Regions from separate parts of the Ensifer meliloti genome, predicted to be linked through region 1. Evidence: predicted binding sites of a transcription regulator. Region 1 holds the regulator's gene; each other region holds the start of a gene.
What was found. Region 1 encodes PhoB, which activates phosphate uptake and scavenging genes when phosphate is short. Its sites were predicted from a motif close to TGTCATNNANCTGTCAT; they were not measured.
Positions count from the first base shown of each region.

Region 1 (7,801 bases):
TCCGGCGCTGCATGCTTCATCAGCGCGCCGTTGACCTGGTAGGGCTGGAAGACGTTGTGACCGCGGGCGCGATGTTCCTGGTTCATCGAGATCCAGGTGTCGGTGACGACGCAATGGGCACCGGCAACCGCCTGCTCCGCCTCGTGGCTGAGCAGGACCTCGGCCCCGTTGTTGCGCGCCCAGTTCAGGAACTTGTCATGCGGTTCGGAGCCGAGCGGCACGGCCATGTTCATGCGGTAGCCGAAGCGCGCCGAGCCTTCGATCAGCGAGTGAAGCACGTTGTTGCCGTCGCCGGTCCAGGCGATCGTCTTGCCCTTGACCGGTCCCCGGTGCTCCTCGAAGGTCATGATATCGGCCATGATCTGGCACGGGTGCGTATCGTCGGTGAGCCCGTTGATGACGGGCACGGTCGCATGCTCCGCCATCTCCAGAAGCCGGCGGTGGTCGGTCGTGCGGATCATGATCGCGTCGACGTAGCGCGACAGGACCTTCGCCGTATCGCCGATCGTCTCCGCCCGGCCGAGCTGCATTTCGGTACCCGACAGAAACAGCGTCTCGCCGCCGAGCTGGCGCATGCCGACATCGAAAGAAACACGCGTGCGGGTGGACGGCTTCTCGAAGATCATCGCGAGCATCTTGCCGGCAAGCGGCTTCTCGGCAGTCCCTGCCTTGGTCGCCGACTTGCGGACGCGGGCATCGTCGATGATGGTCCTGAGGTCGGTGGCCGTCATGGCCGAGAGATCGAGGAAGTGTCTGGTCATACTGCCTTGTTTCCTGTCGTAGAATCCGTTTGTCGACCCCGCCCGGGCCGGTTCGATCCGAAACCTTCGGGCGCTCAGGCCGCGGCGTTGCCGCTCTTGCCGCTCACCGCCTCCGCGGCGCGTTCGAGCCGTGCCAGTCCTTCGCGCGCCTCGGCCGGGGTGGTGATCAGCGGCGGCAACAGGCGCAGAACGTTTTCGCCGGCCGGGACGACGAGCAGTTTCTCGGCGCGGATCGCCTTCAAAAGGTCCGCGGAGGGCACCTTCGCCTTGATGCCGAGCATCAGCCCGTCGCCGCGGATTTCCTCGATCACGTCCGGAAAACGATCCTTCAACGAGGCGAGCCCCTGACGGAAGACGAGAGCCACCTCGCGCACCTGATCGAGGAAGCCTTCGGCGAGAACGACGTCGAGCACGGCATTTCCGACCGCCATTGCGAGCGGGTTGCCGCCATAGGTCGAGCCGTGCGTGCCCGCCACCATGCCGGCGGCCGCCGCCTCCGTCGCAAGGCAGGCGCCGAGCGGGAAGCCGCCGCCGATGCCTTTGGCGACGGCCATGATATCGGGTTTGATGCCCGCCCATTCATGGGCGAAGAGCTTGCCGGTCCGGCCTACACCGGACTGGACCTCGTCAAGGATCAGAAGCAGGCCGAACTCGTCGCAGAGTTCGCGCAGCCCTTGCATGAACTCCTTCGATGCCGTCCGAATGCCGCCCTCGCCCTGGATCGGCTCGACAAGGATCGCCGCGGTTTCTTCATTGATCGCGTTCTTGACCGCGCCGATATCGCCGAAGGGGACCTGATAGAAGCCCGGCGCCTTCGGCCCGAAGCCCTCGATGTATTTCTGCTGTCCGCCGGCGGCGATCGTCGCGAGCGTGCGGCCGTGGAAAGCACCTTCGAAGGTGATGACGTGGAACTTCTCGACGTGCCCCTTGGCGAAATGATAGCGCCGCGCCGTCTTGATCGCACATTCGAGCGCTTCCGCACCCGAATTGGTGAAGAACACCCGATCGGCGAAGGTCACATGGGTCAGCCGCCGCGCAAGGCTTTCCTGCCCCGCAATCTCGTAGAGATTGGACAGATGCCAGACCTTGTCGGCCTGCGCCTTCAGCGCCTCGACGAGATGAGGATGGGCATGGCCGAGCGAGTTCACGGCGACACCGGCAGCGAAATCGAGATAGCGCGTGCCGTCTTCGGCGATCAGCCAAACGCCTTCACCTCGCTCGAAACGCAACGGCGCGCGCAGATAGGTGTCGTAAAGCGGCGTGGTTGCGGCCATGTCGAGCTCTCCTTCATTCCGGCGGCGGCATCGGACCGTTCGGCCCGATAAAAATCAAAAATGCCGCCTTGCGGCGGCGACAGGCACTATTCCCATTTCGCACCGCGATGTCAACAAAACCAAGGTTTGCAGGCGCTTTGCGGATACCGATTCCGAAGCGCGAAAAAATCGCACTCTGGGACTTGCAAAAATGCAACGCTCCGACAGCAAGTTGGGGAAAACCGCGAAATCGATTCGGCGCGATTCCGGCGACTCTTGCCACGGAGTCACCCTGCCGGTAGGTTAACATTCAATTACTAGACGCATGCGGCGGACCTAGTCACCAAAAGTATTATCGCGTTGAATCTTCGGGTTTTTCCCGGAGAGCGGTGACGGATTCCGCCATCCCAACGCCGAGAACGGGGAGTGCAGAGATGAACTGGACTGACGAGCGGGTCGAGAAACTGAAGAAGCTGTGGTCGGAGGGCCTGAGCGCCAGCCAGATCGCGGCGCAGTTGGGCGGCGTCAGCCGCAACGCGGTCATCGGCAAGGTTCATCGGCTGAGCCTGCCCGGGCGCGCCAAGGCCGGCGGAAGCACGGCCGCTGCAGCCCGCCCCAAACGGGCGACGTCTGCCCCGCGCGCACCGAACTACGCTGCGCGTTCCGTAACCCGCACCGTGACCCGCACGGCCGGCGCGACCGCGCTCAAGGAAGAGCTCGCAGTCGACCTGACGATCGACCAGGAGCTGCAGATCGACAGGAATATCGTCCTGCCGATGTCGCGGCGGCTGGAGCTCACGGAGCTTACCGAACGCACTTGCAAGTGGCCGATCGGCGACCCGCTCAAGGAAGAGTTCCACTTCTGCGGCAACGACTCCCCGGAAGCCTCTCCCTATTGCACCTTTCATGCCCGGCTGGCCTACCAGCCCTCTGCCGAGCGCCGGCGCATGCGCTGAGGCGCCTTGCTCATTCCGCTCTGGATGCACGACGAAAAATGGGGCCGGAAAGGCCCCTTTTTTCTTTGCCATGCCGTAAGCCGGCACCTTCGGTCTCAGCTCTCCAGCGAATAGCCCGCGCCGCGCACCGTCCGGATGACGTCGGGCATGTTGGAGAAGTTCAGTGCCTTGCGCAGACGTCCGACATGGACGTCCACGGTCCGTTCGTCGACATAGATGTCGTGCCCCCAGACACCGTCCAGGAGCTGTGAACGGGAGAAGACGCGCCCCGGTGAGGACATGAGAAATTCCAGCAGCCGGAACTCCGTCGGGCCGAGGCGCACTTCGCGGCTGCGGCGGTGGACGCGGTGCGTCTCCCGGTCGAGCTCGATATCGCCGCAGCGCAGGAGCGTCGACAGAACCTCGGGCTTGGCGCGCCTGAGCATAGCCTTGACCCTCGCCATCAGTTCCGGCGTCGAGAAGGGCTTGACGACGTAATCGTCGGCCCCGGTGGCAAGGCCCCGCACGCGCTCGCTCTCCTCGCCGCGCGCCGTCAGCATGATGATCGGCAGGCGCTCCGTTTCCGGCCGCTGGCGCAGCCTGCGGCAGAGCTCGATGCCGGAAACCCCGGGCAGCATCCAATCGAGGATGAGAAGGTCGGGCAGGCGCTCCTGCAGGCGGATCTCCGCCTCGTCGCCGCGAAGGATCGTATCGACCTCGAAGCCTTCTGCCTCGAGATTGTAGCGCAGGAGAACGCTTAGGGCTTCCTCATCTTCGACTACGGCAATCTTCGGCAACATTCAGTAGGACTCCTTCCTACGCACGACAGCCGTCATGCCGCCGCGCACGGTGGTAGGCCGCGCCAAAGCGGCCGGAACAAATTCTGCATAGGCCCGGATGCCGGGCGATCTCAGTCCGTCACGGAACCCAATGTCGACGTCATGTCGTCCTTCGGCCGTTCGCCCTGCGGCTGGGCGCCTGTCGCCATGTAGTAGATCGTTTCGGCAATGTTGGTCGCGTGATCGCCGATACGCTCGATGTTCTTGGCGCAGAAAAGAAGATGCGTGCAGGGCGTGATGTTGCGCGGATCTTCCATCATGTAGGTCAGCAGTTCCCGGAACAGAGAAGTGTAGATCGCGTCGATCTCTTCATCGCGTTCGCGAATGCTGTTCGCCTTTTCCGGCGAACGGGAGGCGTAGACGTCCAGGACTTCCTTCAACTGAACGAGCGCGAGCTCGGCCAGGTGTTCGAGGCCGCGCGCAAGCTTGCGCGGTATGCCCGAACCGGCGACGGCAATCACGCGCTTGGCGGTGTTCTTGCCGAGATCGCCGACGCGCTCCAGGTCCGCGGCGATACGGATCGAACCCATGATCTCCCGTAGATCCGAGGCCATGGGCTGGCGTTTGGCAATGGTGACGATCGCCTTTTCGCCGATCTGCCGTTCCGCGTCGTCCAGAATGGTGTCGTCGGAGATAACCTTCTGGGCGAGAGCAAGATCGGAATTGACGAGCGCACGGACGGAGTCCGCGACCATCTGCTCGGCAAGACCGCCCATCTCGGAGATGCGGCGCGTGAGATACTTCAACTCTTCGTCGAAGGCGGACATGATGTGTGCGTGAGACATATTCGTTTCCTCGGGAGACCCGCTGTTCTGAATGGCTCGGTCGATCTTAAACCGGGAGGGACGGAAAAGCGCCGCCCCTCTCGCCATCAGCCGAAGCGGCCCATGATGTAGTCCTGGGTGCGCTGATCGTCCGGGTTGGTGAACATTTTGTCGGTATCGTTCTCCTCGACGAGATTGCCGAGATGGAACATGGCCGTGCGCTGCGACACGCGCGCCGCCTGCTGCATCGAGTGGGTGACGATCACGATCGTGAAATTCGCCCGCAGTTCGTGGATGAGTTCCTCGACTTTCGCGGTCGCGATGGGATCGAGCGCCGAGCAGGGCTCGTCCATCAGGATGACTTCCGGGCTGACCGCGACGGCGCGGGCGATGCAGAGGCGCTGCTGCTGACCGCCGGAAAGTCCGGTGCCCGGCTCCTGCAGCCGATCCTTCACCTCGTTCCAGAGCCCGGCCTTCTGCAGGCTCGTTTCCACGACCTCGTCGAGTTCGGCCTTGGTGCGTGCCAGGCCATGGATGCGCGGCCCGTAGGAGACATTGTCGTAGATCGACTTCGGGAACGGATTGGGTTTTTGGAACACCATGCCGACCCGGGCGCGCAGCTCCACCACGTCGATCGACGGATCATAGATATCGTCCTCGTCGAGCGTGATCTTGCCGGTCACGCGGCAGTTCTCGATCGTGTCGTTCATGCGGTTCAAAGTGCGCAGAAACGTCGATTTGCCGCACCCTGAGGGACCGATCAGCGCCGTGACCGTGTTCTCGCGGATGTTGAGGTTGACGTCGAAGAGCGCGCGCTTTTCGCCGTAATAGACCGACACATCATTGCCGATCATCTTGTAAGGCACCGTATTCATTTTCTGGTCAAGAGCCTTTTCGACTGCAGCTTCCGACATGATGTTCATAGTCCTTACCCCACTACCAGCGACGCTCAAAGCGACGCCGCAAGAGAATTGCCCCGAGATTCATGAAGATGAGAAAGATCAGGAGGATGATGATCGCTCCGGACGTACGCTCGACGAAGGCACGCTCTGCCTCGTTCGCCCACATGTAGATCTGCACCGGCAGCGCCGTGGAGGGCTCCAGCGGCGACCCCGGAAAGTCGACCACGAAGGCGACCATGCCGATCAGAAGCAGCGGCGCCGTTTCGCCCAGCGCATGGGCGAGGCCGATGATCGTGCCGGTCAGGATGCCGGGCATGGCAAGCGGCAGCACGTGATGGAAGATGGTCTGCATCTTCGATGCGCCGAGGCCGAGTGCGGCGGAGCGGATCGACGGAGGCACTGCCTTCAGGGCCGCCCTGGTAGCGATGATGATCGTCGGAAGCGTCATCAGCGTCAGCACGAAGGCACCGACGAGTGCTGCCGAGCGCGGCATGCCAGCGAAGTTGACGAAGACAGCAAGCCCGAGGAGGCCGTAGACGATGGACGGTACGGCCGCCAGGTTGTTGATGTTCACCTCGATCAGGTCCGTCAGCCGGTTTTTCGGCGCAAACTCCTCGAGATAGATGGAGGCGGCGACGCCGATCGGCAGCGACAGAACGAGCACGATCAGCATCATGTAGAGCGAGCCGAGAAGGGCGACGCCGACACCCGCCGCTTCAGGCCGGCTCGACGCGCCGAAGGTGAAGATGCCGGTGTTGAAGCTCTTCTTGAGCACGCCGGCCTCGGCAAGTTGGTTCATCCATGCGACCTGCTCATCCTTCACCTTGCGTTTGGTTTCGTCGACCGACAGGTCGATCTGCCCCTTGAACGCGGAATCGATGTTCGCCTCGGCAAGCAGCGTGACGGGGATCGTCCTGCCGATGACCGACGGATCGGCGACGACGATGTCACGCAGCTGCGTCCGGGCGCTGGCGGAGACCATATCGGCCGCCTGCTTCACCAGCGGCCGCTTCGACGGATCGAGGCCGAGCTGCTTTACCAGGGCCTCGCGCACGAGCAGCGGATAGTTGGCGGTATAGAGTTGCTTCGGATCGGTCGCCCGTTCGTTCTTCGGATCGATCACCTTCTCGGAAAACTCGATCGGCAACGTGATCGTCGTCTGCTGGAAGGCGGTATAGCCCTTCGAAACGACGCTCCAGAGGAGAACCGCGAGGAAGAACAGACCGATGGCGATGGCGCTCATTCCGAAGGCACGGAAGCGGCGCTCCGCCGCATAGCGGCGCTTGATGCCGATATCGCGTCGGCTTGCGGCAGGTCGGGTGGAGACCCTTACCGTCGGGGAGGCAAATTCGGTCATTCGTACTGTTCCCGATATTTGCGCACAATGTAGAGCGCGTAGATGTTGAGGCCGAGCGTGATGACGAAGAGCGTGATGCCGAGCGCAAAGGCGACCAGTGTCTGCGGCGAGGTGAATTCGAGGTCGCCCGTCAGCTGATTCACGATCTTGACCGTCACCGTGGTCATCGGCTCTAGGGGGTTCAATTGCATGCGCGCCGCGACACCGGCAGCGAGCACGACGATCATCGTCTCGCCCACCGCGCGCGAGGCCGTCAAAAGCAGCGCGCCGACAATGCCGGGAAGTGCTGCCGGCAGGATCACCTTCTTCACCGTTTCCGAGCGCGTCGCACCGAGGCCGAGCGAGCCGTCACGCAGCGCCCGCGGCACCTGGGTGATGATGTCGTCGGACAATGAAGAAACGAACGGGATGAGCATGATGCCCATGACGATGCCGGCGGTGATGACGCTCTGGGCCTGAATGAAGTTCTGGTAGTTGCCGGTGACGAGACCGTTCAGTTGCGCGGAGATGTCGCGCAGGAAAGGTCCCACAGTGACCAGCGCGAAGAAGCCGTAGACGATCGTCGGGATGCCGGCGAGCACTTCCAGGAGAGGCTTGGCCGTGGAACGCAGCCGCGGGCTTGCATACTCGGCCATGTAGATGGCGGCGAAGAGCCCGATCGGCACCGCGAACAGCATCGCCACGAAGGCGATATACAGGGTGCCGGCAAGCAGCGGCAGCAGGCCGAACTGGCCGGAGGCGCCACCGCTTCCGGCCGCAGCGAAGCGCGGGTCCCAGACCGTGCCGAAGAAGAACTCAAAGGGCGACACCATGGTGAAGAAGCGGCCCGCCTCCGAGAGCATCGAGGCGACGATGCCGACCGTCGTGAGAATGGCTATGGACGAGGCGACGATGAGCGAGCCGAGCATGACGCGCTCCACCCGATTGCGGGCACGGAAACGGACGTCGATATTGCGGATCGCATAGAGTCCGCCGGCAACGGAAACGAGC
Region 1 is NZ_CP120365.1:2,845,351-2,853,151, reverse strand. It holds gene argF (ornithine carbamoyltransferase) at 1-761, opposite strand, end outside; gene PZL22_RS20585 (aspartate aminotransferase family protein) at 836-2,035, opposite strand; gene PZL22_RS20580 (hypothetical protein) at 2,049-2,297, opposite strand; gene PZL22_RS20575 (GcrA family cell cycle regulator) at 2,449-2,970, shown strand; gene phoB (phosphate regulon transcriptional regulator PhoB) at 3,066-3,749, opposite strand; gene phoU (phosphate signaling complex protein PhoU) at 3,860-4,573, opposite strand; gene pstB (phosphate ABC transporter ATP-binding protein PstB) at 4,660-5,475, opposite strand; gene pstA (phosphate ABC transporter permease PstA) at 5,489-6,811, opposite strand; gene pstC (phosphate ABC transporter permease subunit PstC) at 6,808-7,801, opposite strand, start outside.

Region 2 (7,801 bases), on a different replicon from region 1:
GGGCGTCAGCGAGGAGACGATCGCGACGGCGAGCGATCTCGCAAAGCTCCTTACCGGCAAGCTTCTTGCCGAGCGCCCCGAGGGCTCCAGGAAGGTGGCCGCCGTGCTGAACGGCCTCGGCTCGACCAAATATGAAGAACTCTTCGTGCTCTGGACGGCGGTCGCCAGACAGCTCAATGACGCGGGTCTTGAAATCGTCGACCCCGAATGCGGCGAATTCGTCACCAGCCTCGACATGCAGGGCTGCTCGCTCACCCTTCTCTGGCTGGACGAAGAGCTGGAGGCGCTCTGGCGCGCGCCCACGGATGCGCCGGTGCTGCGCAAGGGCGTGATCATTGCCGCCGAACCGGCGACCGACGAGATCGTAGACGCCGACGGACCGCAGTCTTTCGGCCCTGCATCGGACGCCTCGAAGGAAAGCGGCAAATGCATCGCCCGGCTGATCGGCAATATTGCCGAGGCGCTCAAGGAGGCGGAAGAGGAGCTCGGCCGCATCGACGCCTTTGCCGGCGACGGCGATCACGGCCAGGGCATGCGCCGCGGTTCTGCCGCCGCATTCGACGCAGCACAGACCGCGGTCGTGGCGGGGGCAGGGGCTGCGAGCGTACTTGCTGCCGCGGGCGACGCCTGGGCGGACCGCGCCGGCGGCACCTCGGGCGCCATCTGGGGCCTGGCTCTGCGCTCCTGGAGCAATGCCCTCAGCGATGAGGATAAGGTGAGCGACGCGGCGATCGTGAAGGGCTCCCGCCTCGCACTCGACGGCGTCACGCGCCTCGGCCGCGCGCGCGTGGGCGACAAGACGCTGGTCGACGCGCTGGTGCCTTTCGTGGAGACGCTGGAAAGGGAATCCGCCGCCGGCAGGCCGCTTGTCGAAGCCTGGGATGCGGCGGCCAAGGCCGCACAAGAGGCCGCCGATGCGACCTCCGCGCTGACCCCGAAACTCGGCCGGGCGCGGCCGCTGGCCGAAAAGAGCATCGGCCACCCGGATGCGGGTGCGGTCTCGCTGGCGCTGGTGGCACGGGTCGCGGGTGCGTTTTTGAGGGAAGCTGCGGCGGGTTGATACGCTTGCGGCGGCGGATTTGCCCCTCACCCTAGCCCTCTCCCCGCCTGCGGGGAGAGGGGACTTAAGGGTCTGCGGCTTGTCCCTTCTCCCCGTCGAAACGGGGAGAAGGTCGCGGCAGCGGGATGAGGGGTATCATATGCGCGGCGCCTAACTATACCGCACAAGAAACTCCTCCGCCGTCAGTTCCCGGAAATCGTCCAGCGCGTGGCGCAGCTTGGCGTGATCCCAATCCCACCAGGCGAGCCGGTCCATGGCTTCGCCGATCCTGGCCGTGAAGCGGTCGCGGATGAGTTTCGCAGGGACCCCGCCGACGATCGTGTAGGGCGCGACGTCCTTGGAGACGACGGCGCCGGCGCCGATCACGGCTCCGTTGCCGACGCTCACGCCGGGCAGGACCGTAGCGCCGTGGCCGATCCAGACGTCGTGGCCGATCGTCACCCGGTTCTGCCGCCGCCAGGCGAAGAGATCGTGGTCGGGCTCCGCATCGTCCCAGTACATAGGTGCGCGATAGGTGAAATGATGCAGCGTCGCCCGCCAAGTCGGGTGGTTGGTGGCATTGATGCGCACGGCCGCGGCGATGTTGACGAATTTGCCGACCGTCGCGCACCAGATCGAACCGTCCTGCATGATGTAGGAATAGTCGCCGAACTCGACCTCGTCGAGGCGCGAGCGTTCCTGGACTTCGGTGTAGCGGCCGAGGGTCGAGTTCACGACGCTCGCAGTCGGATGGATGGTGGGTTCGGGGCCGAGTTTCTGGCTCATGCGGCGTATTTCCTCGGCGAGAATTCCGAGACGTCGATGATGCGATCGGCGACCGCCTCGCGCACCTCCTCGTCATGGAAAATGCCGATCAGCGCCGTGCCGGCCGCCTTCTTCCCGGCGATCATTTCCACCACCACGGCGCGGTTCTTCGCGTCGAGCGACGCCGTCGGTTCGTCGAGGAGCAGGATCTTGTGGTCGGTGATGAAACCGCGGGCGATGTTGACCCGCTGCTGCTCGCCGCCGGAGAAGGTGGCCGGCGGCAGAGCCCAGAGTTCCCTCGGCAGGTTGAGCCTCGAAAGCAGCTCGGCCGCGCGCTCCCGCGCTTCCGTCGCCGCCACACCGCGTGCCTGCAAGGGCTCGGCGACGATGTCGAGGGCGGAGACGCGCGGCACGACACGCAGAAACTGGCTGACATAGCCGAGCGTCGTGCGGCGCACCTCGAGCACGGTGCGCGGCTCGGCCGTCGCGAGGTTCACCAGGCGGCCGTCATGTTCCACCAGGATCTGGCCTTCGTCGACGCCGTAATTTCCGTAGAGCATCTTGAGGATCGAGCTCTTGCCGACGCCGGAGGGGCCGCCGAGCACGACGCATTCGCCGGCCTTCACCGAGAAGGAGACATTCGCGACCACCGGCAGGCGCACGCCGTCGCGAAGGTGCATGGTGAAGCTTTTCGCGACTTCCGAGACAACGAGGGGAGTTGGCATGGTCTTTACTTTCCGTTGCGCATTGTCAATGCGTCACACCTGAAGAATCGAGGAAACGAGGAGCTGCGTGTAGGGCTCGCGCGGATCGTCGAGCACCCGGTCGGTCAGACCCTGCTCGATGACGGCGCCGTCCTTCATCACCATCATCCGATGCGAAAGGAGGCGTGCCACGGCGAGGTCGTGGGTGACGATGACCGCCGCAAGGCCGAGGTCGTGGACGAGCCCGCGAACGAGATCGAGCAGGCGTGCCTGCACCGAGACGTCGAGGCCGCCGGCCGGCTCGTCCATGAAGACGAGGCGGGGCGAGGTGACCAGATTGCGGGCGATCTGCAGGCGCTGGCGCATGCCGCCGGAGAAGGCGCGCGGCTGATCGTCGATCCGGTCCTCTTCGATTTCCACGCGCCTCAGCCAGTCGCCTGCCGCCGCGCGTATATTGCCGTAGTGCCGGTCCCCGACCGCCATCAAACGCTCGCCGACATTGGCGCCGGCCGAAACCGTCATCCTCAGCCCGTCCGCCGGGTTCTGGTGAACGAAGCCCCAATCGGTGCGCATCAGAAAGCGCCGCTCCGCCTCGCTCATGCGCGCGAGGTCCCGGTATTGGCCGTCGCGCATGTGATATTCGACGATGCCGGATGTCGGCATCAGCCGGGTCGAGAGGCAGGAGAGCAGCGTGGTCTTGCCCGATCCGGATTCCCCGACGATGGCGAGCACCTCGCCCGGATAGAGCTCGAAGGAGACGTTGCGGCAGCCGATGCGGCTTCCATAGAATTTCGAAACGTCACTGACTTTCAGAAGCGGCACGGCGCTCATTCTGCAGCCTCCTGGCTTTCTTTCGCGGCGGAGGCGAGCATGGCGCCGGCATGGCCGTGCGCCCGGCGATCCTCGCAATGATCGGTGTCGGAGCAGACGAACATGCGCCCGCCCTTGTCGTCGAGCACCACCTCGTCGAGATAGACGTTCTCGGCGCCGCAAAGGGCGCAGGGCTTGTCGAATTTCTGGACCTCGAAGGGGTGATCCTCGAAATCGAGGCTGACGACCTCGGTATAGGGCGGCACCGCATAGATGCGCTTCTCCCGGCCGGCGCCGAAGAGCTGGAGGGCCTCCGACATATGCATCTTCGGATTGTCGAATTTCGGCGTCGGCGAGGGGTCCATCACGTAACGGCCCTCGACCTTTACCGGATAGGCGTAGGTCGTGGCGATATGGCCGTTGCGGGCGATGTCCTCGTAGAGCTTCACATGCATGAGCCCGTATTCTTCCAGCGCATGCATCTTGCGCGTCTCGGTTTCGCGCGGCTCGAGGAAGCGCAGGGGTTCCGGAATGGGCACCTGGTAGACGAGCGTCTGCCCCTCTCGCAGTTGCTCCTCGGGAATGCGGTGGCGCGTCTGGATGATCGTCGCCTCCGTCGTCCTCGTGGTGACGGCGACGTCGGCGACCTTCTGGAAGAAGGCGCGGATCGAAACGGCGTTCGTCGTGTCGTCGGCGCCCTGGTCGATCACCTTGAGCACGTCGTCGGGCCCGAGGATGGAGGCGGTCACCTGCACGCCGCCGGTACCCCAGCCATAGGGCATGGGCATTTCGCGTGAGGCGAAGGGCACCTGATAGCCGGGAATGGCGATCGCCTTCAGGATCGCGCGGCGAATCATCCGCTTCGTCTGCTCGTCCAGATAGGCGAAGTTGTAAGTTGCGAGGTCGTTCATTCGGCGGCCTCCTTCATGCCGTCCTTGCCGCCGGCCTGGGCGGCGTCGTGTTCCCGGCGCATGCGCCTGACCAGGTCGAGCTCGGCCTGGAAGTCGACGTAATGCGGCAGCTTCAGGTGCTCGACGAAGCCGGTCGCCTGGACGTTGTCGGCGTGCGAGATGACGAACTCCTGATCCTGGGCGGGAGCGCCGATGTCCTCGTCGAATTCGTCGGTCCGGAGCGCCCGGTCGACCAGCGACATCGACATCGCCTTGCGCTCGCTCTGGCCGAAGACGAGCCCGTAGCCGCGGGTGAATTGCGGCGGCTGCCTGGACGAGCCCTTGAACTGGTTGACCATCTGGCATTCGGTAACGCGGATGACCCCGAGCGAAACGGCAAAGCCCAGCTCCGGCAGCTCCAGTTCGACCTCGACCTCGCCGATCCTGACCTCGCCGACGAAGGGATGCGTGCGGCCATAGCCGCGCTGCGTGGAGTAGGCGAGCGCCAGCAGGAATCCTTCGTCGCCACGGGCAAGCGCCTGCAGGCGGAGATCGCGCGCCATCGGAAATTCCATCGGCTCGCGCGTGAGGTCGCCCGCCACGTGGCCTTCCGGCATCTGGCCGTCGCCCTCGATCAGGCCTTCGCCGTCGAGAATGTCGGAGACGCGCATGACATGTTCGCCCGGCTCCTTGAGCGCCGGCTCATCGACCGGTTCCTCGCCGATCAGCGACGGGTCGAGAAGGCGGTGCGTATAGTCGAAGGTGGGGCCGAGAAGCTGGCCGCCGGGCAGATCCTTGTAGGTCGCCGAGACGCGCCGCTCGACCTTCATTTTCGCGGTGTCGACCGGTTCGCAATAGCCGAAGCGCGGCAGGGTGGTGCGGTAGGCGCGCAGGATGAAGATCGCCTCGATCATGTCTCCGCGCGCCTGGCGCACGGCAAGCGCCGCAAGCGCACGGTCGTAAAGCGAGGCCTCGGCCATCACGCGGTCGACCGCGAGCCCGAGCTGCTCGACGACCTGATCTATGGTGATCGCGGGCAGCGCCCGGTCGCCGCGCCGGCGGTCGGCCAGCAGCCGGTGAGCATTGGCAATGGCGGCTTCTCCGCCCTTGACGGCTACATACATGCGCTTACTCCCGCTCGAGTTTGGTGGTGCGCGGCAGGCAGAGCACTGCCTCGCGCGCCGTCAGGACGAGATCGATGCCGCGCGGAAAGATCGCCCGGTTGGCGGCCCAGAGGTCGAGGAACACGTCGGGCAGACCCTTCGGTGCGATGACGATCCCGTTCTTGATTCCCGGTCCCCGACCGATGAGCGGCTGCCCGCCTTCGAGCGCTTCCACCTCGACGACGAGCGTGGTGGAACGGTCGGGATATTCCTGGGTGCCGAGGGCGAACTGGTCGAAGCCCGGCACGGCCGCGCCCTTCTCGAAGAAGGCAAAGCGGGCCTCGTCCTTCGTCTCGGTGACGCCGGCGCCGGTGTGAAACGCGATCCACTTCGGCGCTGAGGATTTGGAGAGCGCCGGCGATAGCCAGACCGGCGTGTCATGGTCGCAGAGCGTGAGCGCGACAGCTCCGCTTGCCTGTCCGAGTGGCGCCGGCGGGGCTGCAGCAGTGGACAGCCGGCCGATGGTGCCCGGGCGGGCGAAACAGTCCATAAGGCTGCGGAACACGGACTGCGCCTCGAAGACGGGATCGGCGAAGGCGCTGCTATAGATTTGCGATTGGGCGGTCATCAATCCTCTCCGCGGACCATGGTGAAGAAGTCGACGCGGGTCGCGGCCGTTTCCTCGGCCTTGCGACGGTCTTCCGCATCGAGGCGAGCGGCCACCTGCTCGTGCAGCGCCTCGACGCTTGCGCGATGCGCTGCGCTCTGAAAAAGCGCGTCGAAGATCGCGGCAAAGCGGGCGCGTGCCTTGTCGGTGCCGAGCAGCTGCCCATGGCCGACCTCGCCGGTCGAAAGCCGCACGGTGGCGCGTGAAACGGTGGCCTCGCCGAGATTGAAAGGATCGCCGCCGCCGCCGATCTTGCCGCGCACCATGACGAGCCCGGTTTCCGGACCGCGCACCGGCGCGACCTTCGGCTTGTCGTCGATCGCGTCCCAGGCCATGGAAAGTTCGCCGAGCGTCGCGCGCGCCAGAAGCCGCATGCCTTCCCGGCGCTGAGCGACGCCTGCATCGTCACTTGTCTTCGCTGCGTCCATCATCTCACTCCAAAATGTCTATTGATCTAGACAACTATACATCTTATACCTTTCCATAACCTTCGCAAATGACAGGCTTGTGACATTTGCTAAGAAACCGGCGGCGAAGAAGCGGGGCGAAGAAGATGGTGGCGAAGGTCGTCGAACGGCAGATGGGCGTGGCGCTATGGCGGCAGATTGCCGACAGGATACGGCTCGCGATCAGCAATGGCGACTATGACGCCACCGGCATGGTGCCGCCGGAGACGGCCCTTGCGGCGGAATTCGGCGTCAATCGCCACACCGTCCGCAGCGCGCTGGCCGCACTCGCGGAAGAAGGTCTGGTGCGCGCGGTGCAGGGGCGCGGCACGATGATCGAGCGCAAGGATCGCGTGAGCTATCCGATCTCGCGGCGCACTCGCTTCTCGCAGGGTCTCGGCCGCCAGGTGAGAGAAATCGGAACCGAGCTCCTGGGGCACGCCCAAGTGCCGGCAAGCGGCGAAATCGCCACTGCGCTTGGCGTTCCCCCAGGCACCCCTCTCATCGAGCTCAGCACCGTCAGCAGCGGCGACGGGCGGCCGCTTTCGACGGCGGTCAGCTACTACCCCGCCGAGCGCTTTGCGAGGATGGCGGAGGAATATGCGCAGCTCGGCTCGGTCACCAAGGCCTTTGCCGCGCATGGGCTCGACGACTACGTCCGGGTCTCGACGGAGATCGTCGCGCGCCACGCGGAGGCAGAGGAACTCTCGCTTCTGAAACTATCGCCGGGGGCGATCGTCATGGAGACGCAATCGGTCAACGCCGATCTAGAAGGCCGCCCGGTCGAATATTCGCGAACGCGCTTTGCAGCCGACCGGATGAAGCTCCGGATCGAGACTTGAACTCGGCCGGTTTACACGTTTCGCCGCTTGCCTTCGATCAGGTCCAGCACGGCGCGCGCCGCGTCGAGCACCTGGGTGCCGGGTCCGAAGACGGCGGCGACGCCGTTCTCCATCAGATAATCATAGTCCTGCCGGGGGATGACACCGCCGCAGACGACGATGATGTCCTCGCCGCCGCGCTTCTTCAGTGCCTCGGCAAGTTGCGGCATCAGCGTCCTGTGCCCGGCGGCAAGCGATGAAACGCCGATAACGGTGACCTCTTCGGCGAGCGCCAGATCGGCAGCTTCCTCCGGCGTCTGGAACAAGGGGCCCGCGACGACATCGAAGCCGATATCGCCGAAGGCGGATGCGATCACCTTGGCGCCGCGGTCGTGCCCGTCCTGGCCGAGCTTGGCTACCATGATCTTCGGCTTGTGGCCGAGGCGCTTCGTCGCTTCGCCGAGCCGCCCGGCGAGAACGCCGAGTTCCGGATCTCCTTCATAGGCCTTGCCGTAGATATCGGTGACGACTTCCGGAATGGCGGTGTAATCGCCGA
Region 2 is NZ_CP120364.1:723,632-731,432, reverse strand. It holds gene PZL22_RS03345 (dihydroxyacetone kinase family protein) at 1-1,060, shown strand, start outside; gene PZL22_RS03340 (DapH/DapD/GlmU-related protein) at 1,211-1,825, opposite strand; gene phnL (phosphonate C-P lyase system protein PhnL) at 1,822-2,529, opposite strand; gene phnK (phosphonate C-P lyase system protein PhnK) at 2,563-3,339, opposite strand; gene PZL22_RS03325 (alpha-D-ribose 1-methylphosphonate 5-phosphate C-P-lyase PhnJ) at 3,336-4,229, opposite strand; gene PZL22_RS03320 (carbon-phosphorus lyase complex subunit) at 4,226-5,332, opposite strand; gene phnH (phosphonate C-P lyase system protein PhnH) at 5,337-5,939, opposite strand; gene phnG (phosphonate C-P lyase system protein PhnG) at 5,939-6,406, opposite strand; gene phnF (phosphonate metabolism transcriptional regulator PhnF) at 6,532-7,266, shown strand; gene scpA (methylmalonyl-CoA mutase) at 7,278-7,801, opposite strand, start outside.
Region 2: phnF (phosphonate metabolism transcriptional regulator PhnF) is a predicted target of PhoB. The motif match lies at 6,475-6,491, and genes of this name have one in related genera.

Region 3 (7,801 bases), on a different replicon from region 1:
GGCAACCGCGCTCTTGCCCTCGTTGATCGTCAGGTGCAGCCGTCCGTAAAGCCGCCGCAGAAGCGCCATGACCCGTTCGCCCGCCTTGCGGCTGCCAACGTAAACGTTGCAGTCGTCCGCATAGCGCACGAAGCAATGGCCCCGGCGTTCCAGTTCCTTATCCACCTCATCGAGCAGCACATTGGCCAGAAGCGGCGACAGCGGCCCGCCTTGCGGCGTGCCCATCACCCGCTCCTGGACCACGCCATGGTCCATGATGCCGCTGTTCAGATAGGCCCGGATCAGGCGGATAACCCGCTTGTCCGATATCCGTTTGCTGAGGCGGTCGATCAGGATGTCGTGGTTGACCCGGTCGAAGAACTTCTCCAGGTCGACGTCCACGACAATCCGCCGGCCCGACTGCACGTATGACTGCGCCTCGAGGACAGCGTCATGCGCACTACGGCCCGGCCGGAAGCCGTGGCTGTGCTCGCTGAAAGTGGGATCAAGGAGCGGCTGCAGCACTTGCAGCAGCGCCTGCTGGATCAAGCGATCCGTCACCGTCGGGATGCCGAGCTCGCGCTCGCCCCCATCCGGTTTCGGGATCGTCACCCGTCGCACCGGCATCGGCCGGTACGTTCCCGCCAGAACCCGTTCGCGGATGCCAGGCCACGACGTGCGCAGATGAGCCGCGGTCGCCTCGATGGACAGACCGTCCGCACCAGCCGCGCCCTTGGTGGCCTTCACCCGTTTCCAAGCTCTTTGCAGGTTCTCGCGCGCCAGGGCCGCTTCCAGCAGCCCCGGCCCTGTGCTCTGCGCGTCACAGCGCGGGCAGGTCGCTTCATCGCTGCCCGGTTCAGACAGGGCGGCTTCACCCTGTCTCCCCCCGGACCGCCCCGCTCTCGCGGGCATCTGATGCCTGGCTTCCTGCATCGCTATGCCTCAAGCACTCCTCTTCGTTCGGTCCTTCGCCGCGGATACGGCTACTACGACCTCTGCTGACTTCTCGCTCCGGCTCGACACCGTCGCCCTTTCAGGCGCAAGGCGAGATCTCCCCGGGTAAGAACGCATTCCTTCACCGCACCACCGCCGGATCTACGCCGCCGCCCCTTGGTCACGAGAGCTTCGCGGTTCATGGCCCGCTCGCCCTGGTCGGCACCGCCTCATATCCGGTTCTTGTTCATCGGCACGCGGTTTACGCTCCACGCTTCCTCCCCACGCTCGGTCACCCTCACGCAGTTGCGCTTCACTTCACTCGCTGTGACCAGCTCGTGGCGGGACTTCCCCCCCAGGAATGCGCCCATGCCGGGCGCACCACAGAAAAGCCCCGAACTTCCGTCCGGGGCTTATGGAGAGAACTGAGGTCTGGCCTGCGTCGGCGACTATGCGGAAGCGGGAAGCTATTCCGCCGCCGCAGTCGCCAGGCGCCGCCGATGGGATCGCAGTCCTGCATAAAGGACGGCGAGCGAAGCCACCGGAAACAGTGCCGCGAAGAAGCCGAGATCCGCGGCAGCCGTATTCTCGAGCACCCGTCCGCCGATCGCCGTGCCGGTCGCGATGCCGAGATAGATCGCCGAGGCGTTGAGCGACAGGGTCAAATGGGCAACCTCCGGCGCGAAGCCGACGATGCGGCTCGCCTGGGCCGGCGGAAACGCCCAACCGACGATTCCCCATGGCACCATTATGCCGATCAGCAGCAAGCCGGCGAGATCGCGCGTGAGGAAGTGCAGGCCGAAGGCGATCATCAGCGAGACCGCGAGCGCGGAGATCAGCGAAGCTGTCACCACGCGCGTGGCGCCGAGCCGGTCGGCCAGATAGCCGCTGGAGAGATTGCCGATCACCGCGCCGACCCCGAAGGCGAGCAACAGCCCCGGCAGCGCCAGTTGCGAAAGCCCGGCTCCGTCGATCGCCAGCGGGGCGAGATAAGAGATGATCATGAAGCCGCCGGTGAGATACAGAAACGTCACCATGAGCGACGAGGCCACGCCCGGACGGCCGATGGCGCCGAAGCGCTCGGACATTGTCAGCTTCGTTCCACTGAGGCCCCGCGGCAGGCGCAGCCAGAGCACGGCAGCGCAGGTGAGCCCAAGCAGAGCGACCGCCCCGAACGTGCCGCGCCATCCCCAGAAGGCGGCAATCAGCGCGCCGAGGGGCGCGCCCAGCGCCACGGCGAATGTGGTGCCGCCCACCACGATTGAAATCGCCAATGCGCGGTGCTCCGGTCCTGCCAGTGAAACCGCCGTCGCTTGCGCCGTGGCGGCAAACAGTCCGCTTGCCATTCCCATCACGATCTGGGCGAGCAGCAGCGTGGTGAAGGAGACGCTCATCGCCGCGATGCAGTTGCCGACGACGAATACGAGCATTGCATTCACCAGCAGTCGACGCCGGTCCGCCGCGCCGGCCAGGGCCGAAAGCAGCGGCGCGCCGATGGCATAGGAAAGCGAGAACAGCGTGATCAGGTGCCCCGCATGTGGAATGGTCGTGTGCGTGTCGGCAGCGATCGACGGCAAAAGGCTTGAAAAGACGAAGCCGACCGTGCTCATCGTAAAAGAGCCAACGGCGAGCCAGATGATGCGCTTGTCCATCGGGAGACCCCGCTTGTTCAAAAGATATTGAACTATTGAACTTGGTTGCTCGCCGTGTCAATATGCCGAGACTGCTAATCGTTGATCCAATGACCCTACCGCATCCCACCGCCGATCAGATCACCCTGTCCAGTGTCCTAGCGGCCCTCGGCGATCCGACGCGCCTGGCGATCGTGGGCTATCTCGCCCGCCGCGCCGGACGGCCGACCATGTGCCTGAACTTCACGGATTTCGGCTCCAAGACCAATATCAGCTATCATCTGGCCAAGCTGCGCGAGGCGGGCATCACGCGTACCGAGGTCTCCGGTACCAGCCGGTTGATCACGCTGCGGCGCGACGATCTCGACATCCGCTTTCCCGGCCTCCTCGATTCCATTATCACCGCCGCGGTGGACCTGCCCATGGTCAAGAAGATCGAGGATGCAGAGGAGGAGGCCCTGGCACAAGGCGAGGCGCGATAAAGAACCGCCCGCCTCTTCTTCAGGCCGGGTGATGGCGCTTAGCTGAGTGCCGCTCGACCAGCGCGACGAATTGCCGGCCCGCCACATCCAGCCTGCCGCTGTTGTCGATGACCGTTACGTCGGCATCGGCGATGATGTCGGGTGCCTGCCGCGTCAGGCGGCGGAGCACGTCTTCCTCGCTCTCCCGGCCGCGCTCCGCCAGCCGCTTCGCCAGCACCGGCGGCTCGGCGGTGATCACCGCAACGGCGATCGTACCGAACGCCTGACGAATGGCGGGGAGGGCGGCGCGGCTGCCGTTTACGATCGCGGTCATGCCTTTGGCGATCTTTTCGGCGATCTCTGCCGGGATGCCGTAGCTCAACCCATGCGCCTGCCACGAAACGGCAAAAGCGCCGCTCCGGCTCATCTCCTCGAATTCGGCGTCGGACACGCTTTCGTGCACTTCGCCGCCTGCATCCGACGGTCTTGTGATCGCCCGCCGGACGAAGAGAATATCGGGCCGCTGCGCGAAATGGCGGGCGGCAAAGCCCATGACGCTGTCTTTCCCGGCACCGCTCGGACCGACGACGACGATGAGCGTTCCGGATACTCGATCGGCGGTGGTCATGCGACACGCCGTCCTTCGCGCCAGACCGAGCGGACGACCGGTATGCCCTCCGGCCGGCGGACGCGCGCGATGTCGGCGCGCAGCCCCACGGCGATCCGGCCGCGATCTTCGAGCCCGACTGTGCGGGCGGGCGTCGCCGTCACCATCGCAATAGCCTCGGGAAGGCCGATCGATTCGACCTCGTCTGCCAGTATGAAAGGCGCATGGATCAGGCTGAAGGGAACGTAATCGGAAGAAAGCACGTCGAGGACGCCGCGCTTCGCTAGATCGCGCGCGGCGATATTGCCGGAATGTGACTTGCCGCGCACGATATTGGGCGCGCCCATCAACACGCTGAGGCCCGCGCGGTGCGAGGCTTCCGCCGCCTCAAAGCTTGTCGGGAACTCCGCAAGGCGAATGCCGTAGCCGATCGATTCTTCGACATGCTCGACCGTCGCATCGTCGTGGCTGGCGACCGTGATGCCGCGCTCGGCGCAGGCTTTTGCGAGCGCGTTTCGATGCGGTGTCGCATAGCGGGCCGAGAGCGCCTGCTGACGCTCGATGAATGCGGCGAACGCGTCGTCGGTAAGGCCGCGCTTGGTTTTGTAGTAGAGCGTGTACTGGTCCATCGTCTGGAACTGGCGCTGCCCGGGCGCGTGGTCCATCAGCGAAACCAGACGGACCTGCGGGTCGTTCCGGAAGTCCTCATAGTGCTCCAGCACGTCGGCGGTCGACACTTCGCAGCGCAGATGGATCAGGTGATCGGCCCGCAGACGGCCCTCTTGCTTGGCCTGGGCGAGCGCATCGGCCATGCTGCGCATCTCGCCCTTCGGAAAGCCGCTGTCCTCGTCCGAGCCCAGGCGCAGACAATCGAAGACGGTGGTGATGCCGGAGGTGACGACCTGGGCGTCATGGGCCTGGATGGCCGCGATCTTCAGCCAGCGAACCCCGGGGCGCGGAGAATAATGCGCCTCGAGATGGTCGGTGTGCAGTTCGACCAGCCCGGGCAGCAGGTAGTCACCCTCGAAATCCTCGCCCGTGGCGCTCGCCCCTTCGGAGATGTCGGCGATCCTGCCGTCGCGGATCAGCACCGAACCGTCGAGGATCCGGTCCTCCAGAACGATGCGGGCGTTGGTCAAAACCTGTTCTTTGGGCATGTCATGCAATCTTTCGTTCGGATGCGCCGCCAAGCGGCAGCAGGGAATGGACGGTGAAAGGAGCGCCGCGGCGCTCTTCGGCGAAAAGCGCAATCGTCGAGACGGCAAGCGGCTTGCCGATGAATTCGGCGAAGACCGTTTCGAGCGCCATTCTCATGGGCCGCTGCATTTCTTCGGGCACCGGCCCCGTCAGTGTCAGATGGAACTGGAACTCCTCGAAGACGTATGGGTAGCCCCATGCGGCCAGGTACTCGCGCTGACGCTGCGTAAGCCTCTCCGGATTGCGGCGGGCGAGATCGGCTTCCGAAAGCGGCGCCCGGAATGGCTCGAAACGGCGAACCGCCTGCTCCGCAAGGCGCTGCAGGGGCGGACAAGGCTCGGCGGAGACGAGCGCGAAGAAGGGGCCGATCTGATGCAGGACGATCTCCGGCACTTCGAACGGCTCGATCTCCGCGGCGAACTCGTCGAAAGCCGCGATCAAGTCGGCTTCACGGCGGCTGGAGCTAAGCCCGAAGGGTGCCTTCAGAGTCCCGTGGAAGCCGTAACGGCGGGGCTCGGTCGTCAATGCCATCTGCTCTTCACGTCCTATTGCCGGATTTTCCGGGCAGTCCAGAGCGCCGCCGGTGAACGCGTCGCGTCCCAGCCAACGCGAAGCGGTCTGCGACAGCCGGTCATCGGACGGCGGCGCGAAGTAGATTGCATAGCGCACGGGTTCACACTTTCTTCATCAGTCGCCTCGACGCAGTTTGCCCCGAGTCGATGGTTCGCGGGATGAAATGCGCAGCTAGCCGATTTGCATGACAACATCATGATGACATCGGCTCAGAACGCAAATCGGTTCGGAGCGGGATGGATTGTTTGCAGCTTCGCCTGCTCCCGCTCCAGTTATCAGAATCAGTTCGTCATTATCCGAATCGGCCGATCCGTTTCTAGATCACAATGATTCTAGGTCGGGTCGACCCAAAAAACATGAACGTGATCGATTCCAGAAAGTTGAGACGCGGGATGCGGGCGGAAAACCGCACACTTTTTCTCATCCCGCTCTAGTGTGTACGGCCGATGAGGCGCGATCGGCAGAGATTGGAGATGCTGTCGAAAACGAACACGACCATCAAGATCAGCAGCACCATATAGGCGACATTTTCCCAATCCGAATTTGTGCGCATCGCCTCCCACAGCTTTAGGCCGATCCCGCCGGCGCCGACGGCGCCGATAATGGTGGCCGAACGCGTGTTCGACTCCCAGAAATAGAGGGCCTGGCTGGCAAAGACCGGCAGGACCTGCGGCAGCACGCCGAAGCGCTGCACGGCGACCGGCGCGGCGCCGACCGATTTGACGCCCTCACGCTGCTTGTCGTCGATATTCTCGAGCGCTTCGGAGTAGAGCTTGCCCAGCGTGCCCGTGTCGGTGAAGAAGATCGCCGAGATGCCCGCGAGCGGCCCGGGCCCGAAGGCGCGCGTGAAGAACAGCGCCCAGATGAACATGTCGACCGACCGCAGGAAATCGAAGAAACGCTTCACGAACTGATTGGTGAGGCGGCTCGGCGTGATGTTGCGCGCCGCGAGGAAGCAAAGCGGGAAGGCGATGAAGGAAGCGAAGAGCGTTCCGACGAAAGCCATGACGATCGTCTGCAGGAGCTTGGTCCACACGTCCAGATGCTGCCATTCCGCATTGTAGAGGGTGTTGTTCCAGGCAAGGGAGAGATTTGAGCGCGCCGGATCGATCCGTTCTCCAGAGACGATCAAGGAGGCGACTTCGCTGTAGGGCTTCCCGAAGAAGGGCGAGTTGGTGTCGAAGAGGAAATTCACCCAGCCGAAGAAGCGATTGCGGATGGAGACCTCGTCGCCCTCCACTTCGGCCCAGCCGGTGGCGCCGAAGGACAGCGTCACCTTCTCGCCCGGCCGCTTCTGGATCGCCCAGGAGGGAAGGGGTCCTTCCGGCGTCACGTTGTCCGCGCCGTCGACCTGAAGCACGAGCGTCTCGCCCGAGTGTGTGACTGTCACCAGCTTTTCGGCGACGTCGATACGCGTGGAGCTATCGAACTTCACCACGGCGTGCGTGACGACTTCTTCGGTGCGGGTCGTGGCGGCATCTTCCTGCGGCGTCGAATTCGTGTCGGCGCCGCGCGCCGCGTTGGGCGCCATGAAGCTGAACGAGGAGGCGGTCTTTGGCTTCTGGACTTGCGCCGCGGCCGCCGGAGCGGCGACGGTTCGCGTCACCGTCTCCTTTTCGAGCGTGACCCATTCCGGGCTCGGATCGTCTCCAAGCGGCGAATTGCGCCCGAAGGACACGCTCATCGTTCCATCGGGTGCGACGGCGATCTCGGGCCGCACTTCGTAAGATACCCAGTCTGCGAGATAGGTGCCGGCAATCCCCCAATTGGCATTGGCGAGCACGTGCCCGATCGAGAAGAACCACCAGCTGAAGATCATGTAAAGAACGACGCCAGCCGTTATCAGTGCCGTGCTGCGCCGCTTGGCGGCCGACGACTGCAGGAGATGCGGGTGGCGCGCTGCGATAGCTTCCATTTCGCGCGCATCGAGGTTTGTCGAGGCAATCATGATGCGGTCCTATTGCGCAAGCTGAAAGGCCTGGTCGCCCACGAGGCGGCGGCGAAGCCAGGCGGAGAACTGATCGACGGCGAAGATCGTGGCGAAGAGCAGGAGGACGATCGCGAGCGTCTTCGCTTCATGCCCCTGGCCGATCGACAGGCGCAGGAGTTCCCCGATGCCGCCCCCGCCGACGGCGCCGATGATCGTCGAGGCGCGCACGTTGATTTCGAGCCGGAGCAGAAAATAGCTGGTGAAATTGGGCAGCACCTGGGGGACCATGCCGAACCAGACCCGCTCGATCCAGTTGGCGCCGACGGCACGCAGACCTTCCTCCGGTTTCATGTCCGCATTCTCGACCACTTCGAAGAACAGCTTGCCGAGCGCGCCGATCGTGTGGATCGACACCGCAGCGATGGCGGGAATAGGCCCAAGCGAAAGGATTGCTAGGAAAAAGCCGGCGATGACGACTTCCGGAAAGGCG
Region 3 is NZ_CP120364.1:112,811-120,611, forward strand. It holds gene ltrA (group II intron reverse transcriptase/maturase) at 1-912, opposite strand, end outside; gene PZL22_RS00470 (MFS transporter) at 1,380-2,564, opposite strand; gene PZL22_RS00475 (ArsR/SmtB family transcription factor) at 2,654-3,025, shown strand; gene phnN (phosphonate metabolism protein/1,5-bisphosphokinase (PRPP-forming) PhnN) at 3,045-3,632, opposite strand; gene PZL22_RS00485 (alpha-D-ribose 1-methylphosphonate 5-triphosphate diphosphatase) at 3,629-4,768, opposite strand; gene PZL22_RS00490 (DUF1045 domain-containing protein) at 4,770-5,477, opposite strand; gene phnE (phosphonate ABC transporter, permease protein PhnE) at 5,812-7,329, opposite strand; gene phnE (phosphonate ABC transporter, permease protein PhnE) at 7,339-7,801, opposite strand, start outside.
Region 3: PZL22_RS00490 (DUF1045 domain-containing protein) is a predicted target of PhoB. The motif match lies at 5,569-5,585, and genes of this name have one in related genera.

Region 4 (7,801 bases), 1.7 Mb from region 1:
GCACGCGGCGGCTGGGTTCCCCGGCTGAGCCGGAGCTTGCGCCAGGGCCGGCGCGCCGGCGATCGCAAGGAATCCGAGGGAGAGAAGGGCTTTGCGCGCTGTGGCTGTCATTACAATTCCTTTCCATGCCGGCCGCACAGGAATGCCGCCGGGCCCGAAGTCTGTCGAGAATGAAATCTATCGATGCTCTCTCAGAGCATTATGACCGAATGAAGAAAATGCGGACCATGCCGCCGCGTCCTCTGGTCTATCTTGCCTGCGAGACGGTCGCGACCCACTTCTGCCAGTTCCTGGCGGAACCGGCGAAGGCGTTGATGTCCGTGCTGCCCTGAATGCCGGGGATCACGCCGGTGCTGGTATATTGCCAGAAGGCCCAGCGGCGTTCGACGTAGATGTCCTTCGGGTGCTTGGCTACCGAGCGCACCCAGAAATGATAGTCGTTGAAGGCGCCGACCAGATTGTCATGGTGGAAGTCGACGGACGTGTAGATGATCGGCCGCTTGCCGTAATGGGCCTCGAGCCGATCCATGAACCGCTTCATTTCGGACCGCACGGTTTCCGGCGCCGGCCGGTGACGGCAGGTCTTGGATTCGCCATTCCATTCGACATCCAGGACGGGCGGCAGGTGGACGGCGCTCTTCGGCACGTTGGCGATGAACCAGTCGGCCTGGGCGTCGGCGGTGGAGCAGAAATAATAGAAATGATAGGGCGCGTAGGCGAGGCCGACGGCGCGCGCCTGCTGCCAATATTCGTGGAAGCGCGAGTCCACCCGGTCCTTGCCCTCGGTTGCCTTGATGAACGCGAAGGACACCCCGGAATTCTTAACCTTCCGCCAATCGATGTCGCCGTTCCACTTGGAGACGTCGATCCCGTGAACGCTGTGATGGTGCGGCGTGCGGCCGCCGAAATCCTGTGGATCGGTGTCGTGGAAGCGCGGCTGAATGGAGGCCGTCTTGACGAGATCGTAATCGGTGGAGGTACAGGAGGAGAGAATGGTGGCGATGGGCAGCAATGCCAGGAGAAGCCGGCGCATGGGGGTTCCGTTTCGAGACGAACGACGATCCTGCCTCACGCGATGGTTTCCATGATTGGTGATGTCCCCCAGGGAGGCGTGACCTCCTTTTCACCATATCATCGTAAAAATTGCGTTAGCTCAAGTGTGAATTGCAGCCGAATGCAATCCGCCACCGTCCGCTACGGTGCCGCGCGGCGATAGACGACAAGCCAGGCATAACCTCGTCCCAGCGATCTGACCTCGAGCGCCGCTCCGTTTCTCTCGGCTCTTTTGCGCATCACATCGAAAAGCGTTTCGCGCGGCGTGACGTGGAAGCGTCTGAGCCAGGCCTGGAGGAAGCGGCGGAAGCCGGCCGGCCAACCTTCCTGCTGGCCGAAGTCGGCGATATGCAGCGAGCCGCCCGGCTTGAGCGCGGCAATCGCGGCATCGACCGCCTTTTCCCATTCGGGAACCATGGAAAGGGCGTAGGAAATGACGATCCGGTCGAAGCCTTCCTGATCGAATGAGGCGGCGGTGAAATTCGTCGCGTCGGCGACCCGCAACACTGCGTCCGGCCGATTTTGGCGCCGGAGCTTGGCTTTGGCGGTCGCCAGCATTTCGGCCGAGATATCGAGGCCGAAGAGGCGCGCACCGGGGTAGAGATCCCCGATCACGGCGAGATTGCGGCCCGTGCCGCAGCCGACTTCCAGCACCGATGCGCCCGGCGGCGGGTTCAGTTCACGGATCAGCGTGTCACGGCCGAAGAGATAGTATTTGCGAGTGAAATCATAGATGTACCGCTGGTAGCGATACATGCGGTCCATCAGATGAGCGTGGCTTTCATTCGCGGTCTGCACGGCGCTCATGCTTTCTTCCGGTAGATGTGGAAGCCGCCATAGATCGCCGACCGGTCTTCAGCGCCGAGCCTCATCGAAGTCTCGGCATCATAGTGCCACTGATCGAGGAGCGTGGTGGAGAGGCGCCCCGGGAGGATGCTCGCTTCGGCCGCCGTGCGGAAGATCACGACCGCGCCGGCGTCGGCGGTGCGGGTGATCTCCGTCCAGAGGTCGTTCAGCTGCTGGTCGGTCATCCAGTCCTGTGCGTCGAGGAGCACGTAGCGGTCGACTGAGGCGGCGGGCTTGCCGGCGAGAAGCTCCGTGAAGCTCGCATGGTGGACCTCGACGCGCTCCGCATTGTCGCGAATCGCTTGGTATCGCGATGCCTGAAGATAAGGCGGCAACTCGCCCTCGTCCGGCCGCGGGTAGCGCCGCGCAAAGGCCTGCCAGGCGAAATAATTATCGCGCAAGGGGAAATGACAGGTCAGCTTTTCCAGGCGATTGCGCAGCACCGCGGCGACGGATTTCTCCCGGCTCAGGCTCGCGAGTTCGTCGAACTGCTGTGGCGGGATGCCGAGGCCGAAAAGGGAGCTCTTGCGGCTGGTGATCCAACGGATGACCGGACGCTCGAAGAGCGGAGCGAGCTTGTCGTCGAAGAACTGCCGCTGCTCGCGCATGGAGCGCGCCTTGACGAAATCTTCCGGATTGATGCCGTGCAGCCGTGCGAGAGCATGGCTGGCGGAAATGAAACGGCCAAGCAGGCCGGTACGGTAGATGTTGCGCCCGAAGACGCCGATGCGCCGGCGGCCGGTGAGATCTCGGCCGTTCCAGTAGGCGCGGGTTGCCGGATCGAGCTTCGGCGCGAGGAACACGTCGTAGGCCCGGCCATTCGTGCGCGTACCTTCGACGGCGAGGAACCGCACAACGTCCTTGTGGCTCGGCAGGTGACGAAAGGCAGACAGCTTCAGCCGGTTGAGCGCGATGTGATGGGGGTTGAGATCGACCACGTCTATCCGGGCAGGCTCGGCGGAGAGATAGGTCAGCATGTTGCAGCCGCCGGAACCGATCGTCACGATCCGATGTCCGGGACGGATCTGCATCGCTTCCATGTCGACAATCGGGTCCTCCCAGATCTGCGGGTAGACGAGTCCGGAAAAGAGCAGCCCGAACAGGCGTTCGGAGAGACCGGCGGGGGAGAGAGCTTTGTGCTGCAGGAGTGCGCTTTTCAGTTTCGGATTCTTCTTGCCGAAGCCGGCATCCGGGGCGAAGTCGGTCATCTTGCCTGTCGTCCAGTTGAAACTGAGCCGCTTCTAAGGTGACTCGGCTACACTTTGATGACGAGGTTTCGCACAGGGGCTTGCAGGGATTCGGGTATTGCCCCTCATCTGCCTGCCGGCATCTTCTCCCCGCAAGCGGTGCGAAGGAGAGTCGCGGCGACCACCAGGCCCTTCCGACAAAGCGGTTGCGGTGACGGCATTTTGCGACGAAAGGGCAAACCGGAGGAGAGGTCATCCTCACCACCTGAGCCTCTGCTGCCGGATACAAGACGCAATAGTCATGTACACTGGTCAGACGGGCGAAAGCGCTGTAGCACTTTATACAAAGGGCAGGAGGGCGAGAATGAAGGGTCTGCTGAAGACGCTTGGCGGGCTGGTTGTGGCTACGCTCGCGGGCCTCGTTGGCTGGCTGGCGCTGTTCCCGCCTGAACTCCTCAAGGTGGGCGATGGCTATGCCGCCAAGATCGTCTGCTCCAATGTGTTCCTCGCGGGACGCGATCCGCAGGAAGTGCTGGAGGAAGACGTGCAGGCGCCTGGCCACCCGCTCCTGAAGCTCGTGCGCGTTTCGGTCGATCGGGAAGAGCAGAGCGTGACGGCGCGTCTCCTGGGCTTTGCTGCCCCAGGCCGCGCCGTCTACCGTCCGGGCCGCGGTTGCGCCAATGTGAGCGGAGGCAGCGCCGAGGCCATCGCGGGGATGCGCGGGACCGAGTCGGCAACGGCGCCGCTCGCCCCCGATCCGAGCCTCGACTGGCCGGACGGGGACAAGCCGGACATCGACCCGGCCATTCAAAAGCTTGTCGAAGATCCGGCACTGGCAGGTCCGGGCATGCGTGCAATCGTGGTCGTCAGGGATGGCAGGCTGGTCGCGGAGACCTATGCGGCGGGCTTCGACCGGAACACGCCCCTGCTCGGCTGGTCGATGACGAAGTCCGTGACGGCGGCGATCATCGGCCGGCGCATTGCCGAAGGGCGGATGGATCTGGCCCAGACCAATCTGGTGACCGAATGGAACGGCGATGACCGGGCTCGCATCAAGCTGACGGACCTTCTCGCGATGCAGAGCGGGCTCGATTTCAACGAGGATTACGGCGACGTCACGGACGTGACGCGTATGCTCTATCTGGAAAGCGACATGGCCGGCTTCGTCGCCTCGAAGCCGCTGGAGGCGGCTCCGGGCACGAAATTCGCCTATTCGAGCGGCACGAGCAATCTTCTGTCCCGGCTCTGGATGCAGACATTCGACGATCCGGCCGAAGCGCTTTCCTATCCGCGCGAGGCGCTCTTCGCTCCGCTCGGGATGACGAGCGCCGCTATGGAGACGGATGCAAGCGGAACCTTCGTCGGCTCTTCCTACATGTATGCGTCGGCACAGGACTGGGCGCGCTTCGCCGAGTTTCTGCTTCAGGACGGAAGCTGGAAGGGGAGGCGGCTCCTGCCGGAAGGTTACGTGTCCTTCATGCGCACGCCGACTGCGGCTTCCGGGGGCGACTACGGGGCAGGCCAGGTCTGGCTCCAGGAAAACGGCACCCGCGCCGGAACGGCGAATTTCCCGCCCGATACGTTCTGGATGCTTGGACATGACGGGCAGGCGATCATGATCGTCCCCTCGCTTCGCCTCGCGGTCGTCCGCCTGGGGCTGACACCGTCGCGCCTCGGCTACGACGTGCAGAAGCTGAATTCGAGGATAATCGACGCGCTCGATTGAATGATGTCTGGCAGATAGGCCAGCCGCTGGTCGCGGCTTACCTCATATTCAGCTCGTCGAGCATGCCCTTGCGCTTGGCATGGTAATAATAGCCGCTGGCATAGAGCCTTACCGCGCCGTCGTGCTGGTTGTCGGCAACCATCCACGCTCCGCGCAGGTACTTCGTCGCGTATTTGAGGTTGGTTTCCGCGTCGAAGAGACCTTCGGCCGGGCCCTCATAGCCGAGACCCTTGGCCGTGTTGTAGCGGATCTGCATCAACCCGTAATTGCCTTTGCTGTAGGCTCGCGGGTTGTAGTTGCTCTCGCGCCTGACCACCCGGTGCACCAGCTCGAGCGGCAGACCGTTCAGCTCGGCATAATGTTTGATCAGCCTGTCAAGCTCCGGCCGCGAGCTGGTCGGTGTTTTTCCGGGCTTCAGCGAATCGGGGATGACGCTTGCGACCGCGCCGACTGCGGTGCCGATCACGCCTGTCTTCGGGCGCTCTGTCGGAACGATCATGCGCTTGGCGACAAGCGTTTCCAGACCGACCGGCTCGCCGGTGTCGAAATCCGATTCCCACGAGGCGGCGACCCCGATGAGCGGGACCGACTGTCCGGCGCCTTTTTCGGGGACCGGCGGCGCGGCTGCCGGGGCGATACCTGCCGAGGCGGGTGTCGCCATGGCTACTTCAAAGGGCTGTGCGGGTTTGGCCGCCGGCACGGCTACCGACTGGGGAGCCGCGAAAGCGAGGGTCGTGTCTGTCGCGGGCGCCGTCTGCGTTTCGCCGGCGGAACCGGTTCCTGCGGCGCTTGCCGGCACTGCCGACGAGGTTTGCGCGGTCAATGCGGCCGACGTGCTCGCCGCTGCGCCGATCGGCGCAGGCAGCGCGTAAGCCGTCGCCTCTGTGCCCGGCTTCGGCAGGGGCGTGACCGTCTGCACGGCCGTTAACTCCGCAAGCGACGTATGCTCGACCGTGGAACACCCGGAAGCAACGGCGACGGAAACGAGGGACACGGCGGCAAGTGCCCGCTTCGAAAGGGGAATACGGAAATTCGCCATGCTGTCACTTTCGTGCTTCTGGGCCCCGTAGCCCCTGCAAATCAGCGGTTGCCACCCGCCGCGCTTGAATCTCCATTAACCTATGCCGCCGGTTGCGGCAAGCACGTGGGAGCATTTCAGAGACTGCTCATTTCAGGAGGTGGCGCGCTTCAGCCCCGCCGTCAGAAAGCCGGCGCCGATGAGCAGCGAACCACCGAGGCGGTTGACGATGCGCCGGACATTCGGCTTGCGGATGGTGCTTCCGGCTGCGGCAGCAAGCCAGGCATAGAGGGCCGCGTTGATCGTCGCGAGTATCAGGAACGTCGTCTCGAAGATCGCCATCTGCGTGAAAAGCGGCCGCGACAGATCGAGGAACTGGGGCAGGAAGGCGACGAAGAAGAGAATGCTTTTCGGGTTAAGTGCGGTCACCGCATAGGTGTGAATGAATATCCGCAGCGGTCTTTCCGCAGGACTCGTTTCAACGGTGCTCCCGCTGTCGTTGCCGACCGGCGCCCTCCAGAGCTTGATCCCGAGCCAGACGAGATAAGCGGCGCCGATCCACTTCAGCACGGTGAAAACCGCCGCCGAGGTTGCAAGCAGGGCACCGAGGCCGAGCATCGAAGCGGTCATTGCGGTGAAATCGCCAAGAGCGACACCAGCCACGGTCGCGCCCGCGATCTTGCGGCCGTGGCCGAGCGCGTAGGAGATGACGAGAAGGATCGTGGGGCCGGGAATGGCAAGCAGCACCGCAGACGCGGCGGCAAAGGCGAACCAGTGTTCGAAGGACATGAAGGGGCTCCGCGGTTGAATGCTCGTGAAGAGGAGGGAGCCATGCCGGCGCGCAGCCGTCAACTCCTCCCGACCAGAAGCCCCAGCGAGAAGCGGTTCGCCGCTTCAGAAAACAGCGAACCGTTCCTCGTCGTTCATCAGTCGGCCGTCTGCCACTTCTGGCCGACGACATCCATGACCTCGCCGAACCACTTCGCGGACGTGTCGAAATGCTTTCCGCCCTTGATGCGCGGGAACTCGATCGTGCGCAGCCGCCCGCCCTGATCCTCGTCGTGGCCCGTCACGCCGGAGACCTTGTTGAGCGCGCTCTCGACCGCCAGATCGACCATGCTCTGGATGAGGCGCAGATCGTCGACATTGGCGGGGGCGGAGCGTGCATAGTAGCCGGACTTCTGCACCATTGAGCGCTCGGCGCCGAGGAGCGCCGCGAACTGCTTGGAGAACCAGTTTCCGACGTTGATCGTATCGATCTTCACATGGCCGAACGCGTCGCGCTTGACCGTCTCGCCGGCAGCCTCCCGTTCGGCGACGATGGCGTCGAGGCAGGCGCCTTCGCTCACGAACAGCGTGACGAAGCCGGCTCGATCCATGACTTCGCGCAGGCGCGCGGCTTCCGCTTCGAGATCGAACGCCATCTCGGGAAGGTAGAGGCCGTCGATGTTCTTCAGCTGTGCGTTCATCATGAAGCCGTCGACATATTCCTTGTTGCCGGCCAGCTGGATATAGGCGCGCGCGGTTGCCGCGGTCAGCCAGCCGCAGTGTCGGCCCATGACCTCATGGACGACGAGGGTGCGCGGCGCGGCGCTCTGTTCGTTGCTGACATGGTCGAAGAAGCGTGCGCCGTATTCGGCGGCCGTCCAGGCGCCGAGCGTCTGGCGGATGGGCACCACGTCGTTGTCGACCGTCTTCGGCAGGCCGACGACCGTCAGATCGTAGCCGTTGGCCCCGAGATAGGCTGCGAGATCGGCTGCGGTGGTGTTGGTATCGTCGCCGCCGATCGTGTGCAGGATGCTGATGCCGTCGGACGCGAGCCTCTCGGCCGCGACGCGCAAAGGATTCTCCCCTTCCTTGACGAGGCCGCGCTTCACGCAGTCGGCAGTGTTGGTGAGCTTCACGCGGCTGTTGCCGATCGGCGATCCGCCGTGGCGGTGGAGCACATGCGCCTTCTCGCGCATGGCCGGG
Region 4 is NZ_CP120365.1:1,132,119-1,139,919, reverse strand. It holds gene PZL22_RS12650 (lytic murein transglycosylase) at 1-111, opposite strand, end outside; gene PZL22_RS12645 (glycoside hydrolase family 25 protein) at 248-1,033, opposite strand; gene PZL22_RS12640 (class I SAM-dependent methyltransferase) at 1,195-1,860, opposite strand; gene PZL22_RS12635 (BtaA family protein) at 1,857-3,107, opposite strand; gene PZL22_RS12630 (serine hydrolase domain-containing protein) at 3,451-4,812, shown strand; gene PZL22_RS12625 (lytic transglycosylase domain-containing protein) at 4,850-5,851, opposite strand; gene PZL22_RS12620 (LysE family translocator) at 5,984-6,619, opposite strand; gene PZL22_RS12615 (pyrophosphate--fructose-6-phosphate 1-phosphotransferase) at 6,757-7,801, opposite strand, start outside.
Region 4: PZL22_RS12635 (BtaA family protein) is a predicted target of PhoB. The motif match lies at 3,154-3,170, and genes of this name have one in related genera.